Regions from separate parts of the Agromyces marinus genome, predicted to be linked through region 1. Evidence: predicted binding sites of a transcription regulator. Region 1 holds the regulator's gene; the other holds the start of a gene.
What was found. The regulator HspR, encoded in region 1, represses chaperone genes until heat shock. The targets are predictions, from matches to a motif close to AAGTTGAGTCNNNNNGACTCAACTT.
Positions count from the first base shown of each region.

Region 2: DSM26151_RS03245 (ATP-dependent Clp protease ATP-binding subunit) is a predicted target of HspR. The motif match lies at 1,999-2,023, and genes of this name have one in related genera.

Region 1 covers NZ_CP087879.1:3,034,413-3,039,691, forward strand. Annotated here, with positions in the region: gene DSM26151_RS14345 (ArsR/SmtB family transcription factor) at 1-301, opposite strand, end outside; gene DSM26151_RS14350 (FAD-dependent oxidoreductase) at 391-1,725, shown strand; gene DSM26151_RS14355 (ion channel protein) at 1,775-3,109, opposite strand; gene DSM26151_RS14360 (heat shock protein transcriptional repressor HspR) at 3,256-3,678, opposite strand; gene DSM26151_RS14365 (DnaJ C-terminal domain-containing protein) at 3,678-4,691, opposite strand; gene DSM26151_RS14370 (nucleotide exchange factor GrpE) at 4,788-5,279, opposite strand, start outside.
Region 2 covers NZ_CP087879.1:673,900-679,178, forward strand. Annotated here, with positions in the region: gene DSM26151_RS03230 (hypothetical protein) at 1-22, opposite strand, end outside; gene DSM26151_RS03235 (hypothetical protein) at 704-1,309, opposite strand; gene DSM26151_RS03240 (hypothetical protein) at 1,311-1,862, opposite strand; gene DSM26151_RS03245 (ATP-dependent Clp protease ATP-binding subunit) at 2,041-4,740, shown strand; gene DSM26151_RS03250 (helix-turn-helix domain-containing protein) at 4,907-5,279, shown strand, end outside.

The DNA of each region.
Region 1 (5,279 bases):
CGCGCTTGCTGCGCTCGAGGAACCCGGCGGTCGCGAGGATCTTCAGGTGGTGCGAGACGGTCGGCTGGCTGAGACCGACGGGGTCGATGAGGTCGCAGACGCAGGCCTCCTCCCCATCGGACTTCGCGACGATCGAGAGCAGCCGCAGCCTCGTGGGGTCGGCCAGCGCCTTGAAGGATGCCGCGAGCCGCTCGGCGCGGTCGAGGTCCATCGGCTCGGTCACGAGCGGGCTGCAGCAGGCGCCGTCGCTCGCGCTCGAGCCGGCCGCGGCGCCGACGGGCGTGAGTTCGAAGGTCGTCATGCACCGATCCTAGCTTGTACATTGACAAACTTCGATGAATGGGTCGAGACTGGGCATCGACGAACTTCGATATGCCGGAAAGGCCCGCCATGACCCTGCTCGACCTCACCCGCCCGACGTCCCGATCCGATCGCCTCGACACCCTGCCCGTCGCGATCATCGGCGCAGGGCCGATCGGCCTGGCCGCCGCCGCGAACCTCCTCGAGCGCGGGATCGACGTCGTCGTGTACGAGGCCGGCGACCGCGTCGGCGCGAGCATCCGCGAGTGGGGGCACATCCGCCTGTTCTCGCCGTGGCGCATGCTCGTCGACCCCGCCTCGCGGCGCCTGCTCGAGGCATCCGGGTGGCAGCACCCAGCGGAGGACCGCCTGCCCACCGGAACCGAGCTCGTCGAGCGGTACCTCGAACCGCTCGCCGCCCTCGAACCGCTCGCCTCGCGCATCCGCTTCGGCATCGACGTGACGGCCGTCGCGCGCGAGGGCATGGACCGCACCCGCACGGCCGGCCGCGCGGCGACGCCGTTCGTGCTGCGCGTGCGCGAGGCATCCGGTGAGGTGCAGGATGTCGCGGCGCGGGCCGTCATCGATGCGTCGGGGACCTGGCGCACCCCCAACCGGCTCGGCTCGAGCGGCCTCGACCCGCTCGGGCTCGACGAGGTCGCAGACGCCGTGACCCACGCGCTGCCCGACGTGCTCGGCACCGACCGCGCCCGCTTCGCGGGCCGACGCGTGACCGTCGTCGGCGCAGGCCACTCCGCGGCGAACACCCTGCTCGCGCTCGCCGCGCTCGCACGCGAGGAGCCCGGGACCCGCATCACGTGGGCGATCCGCAACGCCTCGGCGGTGCGTGTCACCACATCCGAGGACGACGGCCTCGCCGCGCGCGCCTCGATCGGGCGCCGCGTCGACGACCTCGTCGCGGCGGGGCGCGTCGAGGTGCTCGACCGCTTCGAGATCGTGCGCCTCGGCCGTGCCGCCGACGGCGGCGGCGGCGACGGCGGCGGCGTGCGGATCGTCGGCTCGCGCGGCGGCGAGCTCGTCGAGCACGACGCCGACGTGATCGTGAACGCCACGGGGTTCCGACCCGACCTCGACATGCTCCGCGAGGTGCGCCTCGAACTCGACGACGTCGTCGAGGCGCCGAAGCGCCTCGCCCCGCTCATCGACCCGAACGTGCACTCATGCGGCACGGTCGAACCGCACGGCTTCGCCGAACTCCGGCAGCCCGAGGACGGCTTCTTCCTCGTCGGCATGAAGAGCTACGGCCGCGCCCCGACCTTCCTGCTCGCGACCGGGTACGAGCAGGTCCGATCGATCGCCGCGTGGCTCGCGGACGACGCCGCAGGCGCGGCGAAGGTCGAACTCGTGCTGCCCGCGACGGGCGTGTGCTCGACGAGCCTCGACGGGTCGGCCGGCTGCTGCTGACGGTCGCGGGCGCCCGGGCCGCCGGGCGAACCATCCGTTCGATCGCGCCTCAGGGGGCCGGGGGCGGCTCGGCGTCGGGCTCGGACGCCCGCCCGGCATCCGCCGTCGCCGGCGAGGCCTCCGGGCCCGACCCCGACACGATCCGGAACTCCGGCGCCCGCGACACGAGCAGCCACGCCGGGAGGATGATCACGCACAGCCACGGCAGGAGCGCCAGGTCGCCGGCGACCGCCGCCGCGACGAACAGGGCGAGCCATCCGTCCTTCGCCATCACCAGGAGGATCCCGATGAGCGCGCTCGCGACGCACAGCGCGATCGGCAGCGACGGGATCAGCGCGTGCGCGAGCAGGCCGAGCGCCGCACCCGCGAACGCCGCCGGGAAGATGCGACCACCGCGGAACGCGGCGCTCGCAGCCACCACCAGCGCGACGAGCTTGATGAGCACGATCACGACGAGCTGCCCGGGGTCGTAGGCGTCGGGGTCCTCGAACAGCTCCCCCATCTGGTCGAGCCCCTTGAACAACGTGATCGGGCCGCCGATGAGCCCCAGCAGCCCGAGCACCAGCCCGCCCGCCGTCGCGATGAGCAACGGCTGCCGGAGCGAGTGGAACGCCCGGTGCACGAACGGGAACGCGAACGCCCCGATGAGTCCGATCGCGACGCCCGCGACGGCGATGACGATGCCGGCCAGGAGCAGCAGGGGCGTCGTGGGTGCCGTGGGCAGCGTGAACTGCAGCGGCGGCGCGCCCAGCACGTGCATCGTCCCGGCCGCGGCGCCCGCCGAGGCCAGCGGCAGGAACAGCTTGTCCCACAGCGCGCCCCCGCCGCGGATCGCGGCGAGCGTCCCCGTGAAGAGCAGGGCCGCGGCGACGGGCGAACCGAACAGGGCGCCGATCGTGCCCGCAGCGGCCATCAGCATGCCGAGGTTCGCGCCCACGCGCGGCATCAGCCGGCCGAACAGCGCGACCGTGAGCGCGACGTTGATCGCGATGATCGGGTTCTCCGGGCCGAGGCTGACCCCGCCCGCGAGCGCGAGACCCGTGACGATGACGAGCCCGGGCAGCGTGCGGAGCTTCAGCGGCTCGGCGACGAGTTCCGTCGTGGCCGAGTCGGGGCCGCCGTGGCCCGGCAGGAACTGGAGCCCCAGCCCCACCGCGAACCCGGTCGCGGTGAGCACGACGACGATCCACCAGCCGTTCGGATCGACGCCCAGTGCGCCGGGCAACGTCGTCCACAGCACCCCCTGGAGCGCGCCCGCCGCGAGGTCGAGCGCGCGGAGGACCAGCGCGCAGAGCACGCCGACGACGAGCGCGGGCACGAGGAGGACGAGCAGTTGGGCCGGCGTGGGCGCCGGCATGGGCATGTCGGCCGAGTCATCCGTCATCGTCGCCCCCGATCGCGATCGCGCATCGCCGGACCGCCGGAGCAGGTCCGGACCGCTGGGCACAGCCTCGCACACCGCGGGTCCCGACGCAGGAGGGAGCACGTGACATCCTGCGCGCCGAGTCGCCCCCCGGACCCGCTCCGGTCTCAGTCGCGCTCGAGCGGGCGCCACACGACGACCGCGTTCTCGCGCCGAACGCGCGTTCCCGTGCGCAGCGAGACGACCTCGCCCGCGGAGCCCGCAGCGAAGACGCGGCGCCCCGGTCGGTTCAGCATCTCATCGGCGAGCGCGCGCTCGAGTTCGCGCACCCGACCGCGCAGCTCGCTGACCTCGTTCTCGAGGCCGAGCACCCGCCGGATGCCCTCGAGGCTCACGCCCTCGCTCGAGAGCTGCTGGATCTCGCGCAGCTGGGCGACATCCCGCATCGAATAGCGACGCGACTTGCCCGCCGTGCGCTTCGGCGAGACCAGGCCCATGCGGTCGTACTGGCGGAGCGTCTGGGGGTGCATGCCCGCCAGCTCGGCCGCGATCGAGATGACGAACAGCGGGCTCTCGCCGTCGACCTGCATCAGGAACTCCGGGCCTTGGCGAGCAGGTCCTCTCGGGGGTCCTCGTCGGGAAGCTGCGACTGGAACTCGCGCAGTTTCTCCTCGGCATCCTTCGTCAGATGGGCGGGAACCGCGACCTGGACCACGGCGAGCAGGTCGCCCGTGCCCTTGGCGGTCTCGACACCTCGGCCCTTGACGCGCAGGACGCGGCCGCTCGGGGTTCCGGGCGCCACCCTGAGCTTCACGGGGTCGCCGCCGAGCGTGGGCACCTGGATGGTCGCGCCGAGCGCGGCCTCGGCGAACGTCACGGGCACGTTCACGCGCAGGTTCAACCCGTCGCGCTCGAACACCGGGTGCCTGCGGACCTTCACCGTGAGCACGATGTCGCCATGCTCGCCCCCGTCGGGCGACGGGTGGCCCTTGCCGCGCAGGCGGATCTTCTGCCCGTCGGAGACGCCCGCGGGAACGTTCACGGTGATCTCGCGGCCCTCCGCGGTCTGCAGCGTGATCCGGTCGCCGCGTGTGGCCGTGATGAAGTCGAGCGTGGTCGACGCGGTGACGTCGCGGCCCTTCGTCGGCCCGCCGAACCCGCGGTAGCCGCCGGTGGGCTGGCCGAACCGGCCCCCGCCGAAGAGCCCGCCGAGCAGGTCGTCGTACTCGCCGCCGGGGCCGCCCGGCCCGCCGGCCCCCGGACGGAACGTGTACCGGGCGCCGCCGCCCTGCTGGCCGAACATGCCGCCGAAGACGTCCTCGAAGCCGCCGGCGCCGGCGCCGCCGGGTGCGGTGAATCGCGCGCCGCCGCCCATCGCGCGCACGGCGTCGTACTCCTTGCGCTGCTCGGCATCCGAGAGCACCGAGTTCGCCTCGCTGATCTCCTTGAACTTCGCCTCGGCCGCCGCATCCCCCGGGTTCTGGTCGGGGTGGTACTTGCGGGCGAGCTTGCGGTACGCCTTCTTGACGTCGGCGTCGCTCGCATCCTTCGAGACGCCGAGGATGGCGTAGAAGTCCTTGTCGAACCAATCCTGGCTGGCCATCGGCGCCTCCTTCCTGCTGAATCTACTGGGAACCGGGGCGGGCCGGACCGCGACGCCCGCCGAGCATGGCGGATGCCGCGGACCGGCCCGTGCGGGTCACGCCGGCGTCTTGACGACGACCTTCGCGACCCGGAGGAGCGTGTCGCCCAGCAGGTAGCCCGTCTCGACGACGTCGGCGACCGTGTCGACCTCGACCTCGTCGGAGTGCTGCTGGAAGATCGCCTCGTGGCGCTGCGGATCGAACGCCTCGCCCACCTCGCCGAACTTCGCGAGGCCCAGCCGCTCGACCGACGCGCGGAGCTTGGCCGCGATCGTGGCGAACGCCCCCTCGCTCTCGAGGTCGCCGTGCTTCTCGGCGCGGTCGAGGTCGTCGAGCACGGGCAGCAGCACCGCGACCGCCGCGCCCATCGCGCGCTCGCGCTCGAGTTCGCGGTTCGCCTCGGTGCGCTTGCGATAGTTGGCGTACTCGGCCGTGACGCGCTTGAGGTCGGCGAGGTGCTCGGCCGACGGGTCGTCGACCTCGGCCTGCGCGGCGCTCAGGATGTCCTCGACGGTCAACTCGTCCTCGCCCTCGGCGGGCGCGTCGGC
Region 2 (5,279 bases), 840 kb from region 1:
GCAGAATCTCGGCCAGCGCCACGTGCGAACGCTTGGGGGCGCCGTTGTGATACTGAAATAGGGGAGTGCGAGGGTCAATGGCGTATGGCCTATCGACGGCCGCCGAGAGCGAGAGTACAAATCCCTTTGTTCCCTCCGCCTGGTAGGCCGCGATCGTCCCAGGTACGATTAGGCCGTCGTACTCACTAGTCAGCTCGCGAAGTGTTTCTTGGTCTGTGGACCCGTACGCAAGAAAATGCGAGAAGTCGTCAAACACTCTTCGACCTCTCTGCCTGCAACTTGGCGACGAGCCTCGCGCGGACCGTGCGACTGCGTTGCTGGGGTCTGGCGAGCACGAGGATTCGCATGCTTGCTCCGTCCAAAGTCATGACTCCGATGCCGTTCTCGGCTGCCTGAAGTAGCCCCGTCTGCTTGGGTAGGCCTCTCGTGACGATCCAGCTGCGATCGAAGGAGAGCCGGTTATACATAGCCTGCTCAAGCGCACGTTGGAACGATGCTAGCTTCAATTCATAGGCCGATGTCGTACGAGTGACCGACAGCGTCGCAAGGTCAACCCGTCGTCCATTCCACGGAAACTCGGAGACAACGAGCGTGCTCTCTCGCACGCGGCCGGTGGCGCGAAGAAGGTCCAGAAGAGGTGGAAGGAGAAGAGCTTCTTCGTGATTCTGAATGCGGGGCTCCGAGAGCCATGGCATGACGACCATCAATCGCCATCCAATTCGAGGGCTTCAGCGGCTATAGACAGCGATGGGGTTCGTTCTTCCGCTTGAGTCGCTTGGAGTTCGGCCTTCTGAACGGCCCTGTACGGTGCCAGGACGAGGAGGAAGAGGATCGCGCCAGCTAGGAAAACTCCGGCCGATATGTACAAGAAGATGTGTGCGGGAGTAAGCCCGAAGAAGTCCTTAAGCATCGCGAGGATGCATGCAGCGACCATCGCGATGGCAAAAGCGAGTGCGAACCAGAAGGCCAGGCGTACCCGCCGCCCCACGCGCGATGCCGCCCTGTGTGCAGCGTCGTCGAGCGAAAGCAACTGCTGATAGACCCGAGTCGCCTCCATCGCCTCCCCCGGATCGACGCGAGTCAGGTAGCGGTCGGTGCCGTTGTCGTAGTCGCGAAGAATTTCGTTCAGCACGCCTCGAAGCTTCTTCAGCTGGTCGGTGGCTGCGAGCTGCAGTCGAGCTGAGACCTCTGCGGCGCGCTCCCCAAGCTTGTTGGCCAGGCCAGGTGCATGGACGACGACGAACCAGATGATTGCAAAGCTTGCAAGCGCGCAAGGTATTCCGACCGCAAGAATCGCCCCCTGCCCCAAGTTACGGCCTTCCAAGAATGTCGTCGCGGATCACGGACTTTGTCGTGTATTCGTCGTGCTGCTGGTAAACGTAGCGAATCAACCGCCGGAGTGGCCAGCCGGCGAATCGTTTGCGCAACGACTCCGCCGCGCGGACGGTGCCGGCGGGCAGGTCGCGCACGAGGGCGTCGTAGTACTCCCGACCGAGTGGCGTGAGGGCGAAGTCCCGTGTGGAGTACGGGACGGGGGCCGCGTCGTTCCCGACGGCCATGGAGACTTCATACTGATCCTCGTTTGAGGCGCTCGACTCGGCGGTGTCTTTGATCAATCCTCCCGAGCGCAGGACGTCGACAGCTTGGTAGACCTTTTGGGAGAATGGTCCGAAGTTGTATGCCTCGAAGTCCGCGGACTCAGTCATGGATCGCTGGGCTTCGGTTTCATGCTCAAGCAAGAAGACCAACTTTTCGAGCCGCGTGATCCCACGGATCTCGCCCCGCCGTTCGGCCGGACCAGGGTCACTGCCCAACAGGAGGACGATCGCGTCGTCGACCTCGAACTCGGTCGGTTCAGACATGTGCTCACCTCCGGAGTCGTCCTAGACAGATCAACGATAGGGCCAGCCAAGGACGAAGAGGGGTACGGAGTCGATCTGTTCGTGGCGGATTCACGCCGATCGGCTGTTGAGGAATAGTGGAAGCGCTCGCGCGTTGAAGTTGAGCGTACCCAACTCAAGTTCCCCCAGGAGGACCCAGGTGCCAGACGACTTCAACGAGGCCGGCGCGAGCTCGTTCGACGAGTTCCTCGCCCGCTACCTCGCGGGTGAGCAGGCCAGGCAGGCGCGGTCGATCGACCTCAGCCGGTTCCTGACCTCGCGCACCCAGAGCATCCTGCAGCGTGCCGGACGCTTCGCGCTCGAGCGCGGGCAGACCGAGCTCGACGCCCTGCACATCCTGCGCGTCATCGTCGAGGACGAGTCCGTCGCGCAGGCGATCACGCGCGTGAGCGCGTCGCCCGAGCGCATCATCACGGCGACCGAGGCGCGGCTGCCCGCGGGTCTCGATACGGGCGCTGACGCGTCCTACTCGACCAGCGAGCGGGCGAACGCGGCGACCATCACCCCGTCGGCCAGCCGCGCGCTGTTCCACGCGTACCAGGTCGCGCGCTCGAGCGGGTCGACGTACATCGACCCCGAGCACCTCTTCTTCGCGCTCGTGCTCGGGCAGGACGCCCCCGCCGGGCAGGTGCTCGCGCGCGCCGGCGTCACCGCGGACGCGCTCGCGGCCGGCCTGGGCGAGCACGTGGCATCCGATGTCGACTCGGATGAGGGGTCACGATACGGCGCTGGCGCGCCTACTCGACCCACGGAGGAGTCCGCCACGCCCATGCTCGACAAGTTCGGCCTCGACCTCACCGAGCGCGCAGCGAACGGCGAGCTCGACCCCGTGATCGGACGCACCGACGAGATCGAGCAGACCATCGAGATCCTCAGCCGCCGCACGAAGAACAACCCCGTGCTGATCGGCGAGGCCGGCGTCGGCAAGACCGCGATCGTCGAGGGCCTGGCCCGCGCGATCGTCGAGGAGAACGTGCCCGAGGCGCTGCTCGGCAAGCGCGTCGTCGCGCTCGACCTGCCCGCCATGCTCGCAGGCACCCGCTACCGCGGCGACTTCGAGGAGCGCCTCACCAAGACGATGGAGGAGATCGCCGAGCACAAGGGCGAGCTGATCGTCTTCGTCGACGAGGTGCACTCGGTCGTCGGCGCCGGCGGCGCCGGTGAGGGCATGGACGCGGGGAACATCCTGAAGCCCCGCCTCGCCCGCGGCGAGCTGCACGTCGTGGGCGCGACCACGCTCAAGGAGTACCGCACCATCGAGAAGGACCCCGCGCTCGAGCGCCGGTTCCAGCCGGTGAAGGTCGGCGAGCCCTCGATCGAGGACGCCGTGCTCATCATGCAGGGCCTGCGCCCCGCGTACGAGGAGCACCACGGCGTCACCTATACCGACGAGGCGCTGCGCGCAGCCGTCGAGCTCTCCGCGCGGTACCTCACCGACCGCGTGCTGCCCGACAAGGCCATCGACCTCATCGACCAGGCCGGCGCGCGCCTGCGCCTGAAGCTCGGCGTGAAGGTGGATGTCTCGGCCCTCATCGAGCGCCTCGCCGACCTGGAGGCCGACAAGAACGCGGCCGTCCGCGCCGAGCACTACGAGGAGGCGTCGCGCATCCGCGACGAGATCGAGAAGGTGCAGGAGAAGTTGGATGACGCCACCTCCGGTGGTCGAGTAGCGACGAAGGAGCGTATCGAGACCGGGAACGAGGGTCTCGATACGGGCGCCGGGGCGCCCTACTCGACCAACGGGGGAGGCGCCGGGGCGCCCTACTCGACCAACGACACGGTCATCGACGAGGCGCAGATCGCCGCCGTGATCTCGCGGGCCACCGGCATTCCGGTGAACCGCGTCACGGAGGGCGAGCGCGAGCGCCTCGCGAACCTCGAGGGCGAGCTGCACGCCCGGGTCATCGGGCAGGACGACGCGGTCACCGCCGTCGCCCGCTCGGTGCGCCGCAACCGCACCGGCATGGGCGACGCCAAGCGGCCGGTCGGGTCGTTCCTGTTCCTCGGACCGACCGGCGTCGGCAAGACCGAGCTGGCGCGCGCCCTCGCGGCGAGCCTGTTCGACGACGAGGGCGCGATCATCCGCTTCGACATGAGCGAGTTCGGCGAGCGCCACACGGTGAGCAGGCTCGTCGGCGCCCCTCCCGGATACGTGGGCTACGACGAGGCCGGACAGCTCACCGAGCGCGTGCGGCGCAACCCGTACTCGATCGTGCTGTTCGACGAGATCGAGAAGGCGCACCCCGACGTGTTCAACCTGCTGCTGCAGGTGCTCGACGACGGACGCCTGACCGACGGCCAGGGTCGCACGGTCGACTTCCGCAACACGGTGGTCATCATGACCTCGAACCTCGGTTCGGAGTTCCTCGCGTCGCGGTCGGGTGCGCTCGGCTTCGTGGCGTCGGCGGATGCTGCGGCCAACGGCTTCTCGTCGATGGACGACGTGCGCCAGCGCGTGATGGGCAAGGTGCGCGAGGCCATGCGGCCGGAGTTCCTGAACCGCATCGACGAGATCGTGCTGTTCCAGAAGCTCTCGTCGGCGGAGATCGCTGAGATCGTGCGCCTGATGCTGGGTGCGACTTCGTCGCGGCTGGCCGCGCGCGAGATCGGCTTCGAGGTGACGGATGCCGCGGTGGCGCTCCTCGCGGAGCGCGGCTACGAGCCCGAGTACGGTGCCCGTCCGCTCCGTCGCCTGATCCAGCGCGAGATCGACGACCGCATCGCCGACCTCTTCGTGACCGGCGCCCTCGGCGACGGCGAGGGCGTGCGCGTGGATGCCGCCGACGGCGAGCTCCTCGTGGCATCCGTGCCCAACGCGACGGTGAACCTCGCTGCTTAGTCCGGTGGTCGAGTAGCACCGCCGAAGGCGGCGCGTATCGAGACCGCCACACGTCACGAGTCCCGGGAACTGGTTGCCTGACGCACCAGTCCCGGGACTCGTCGCATATGGGCTGCGTTTCGCTCCCGAATAGTGCGCGAGTATCAGGTACAGCTATTATTGATGCATGTCTGACCTGATTCGCACCACCCGGGAGGAGCTCGGGCTCACTGGCGCCGAGCTCGCCGAGCGCCTCGGTGTCACCGCGGGCGCGATCTCGCAGATGGAACGCTCGGAGCGCGATGGCCGCATCAGGCTCGACACCCTCGAGCGTGCGCTCGCCGCGCTCGACCGGCGGCTGGACCTCGGCGCGACGCCCGCGGCCGCGTACGCCGACTACACCCCGGCGGCGCTCACCGATCAGGTCAACGATGCGCTCGACGATCGCGACGGCAGCTACGCGCTGCGGCTCATCACGCATGCGGCATCCGTCGTGCGCGATGACGCCGAAAAGCTGAGCGATGCCGAACTGGAGCGCCGGCCATCCCAGATCAAGGATG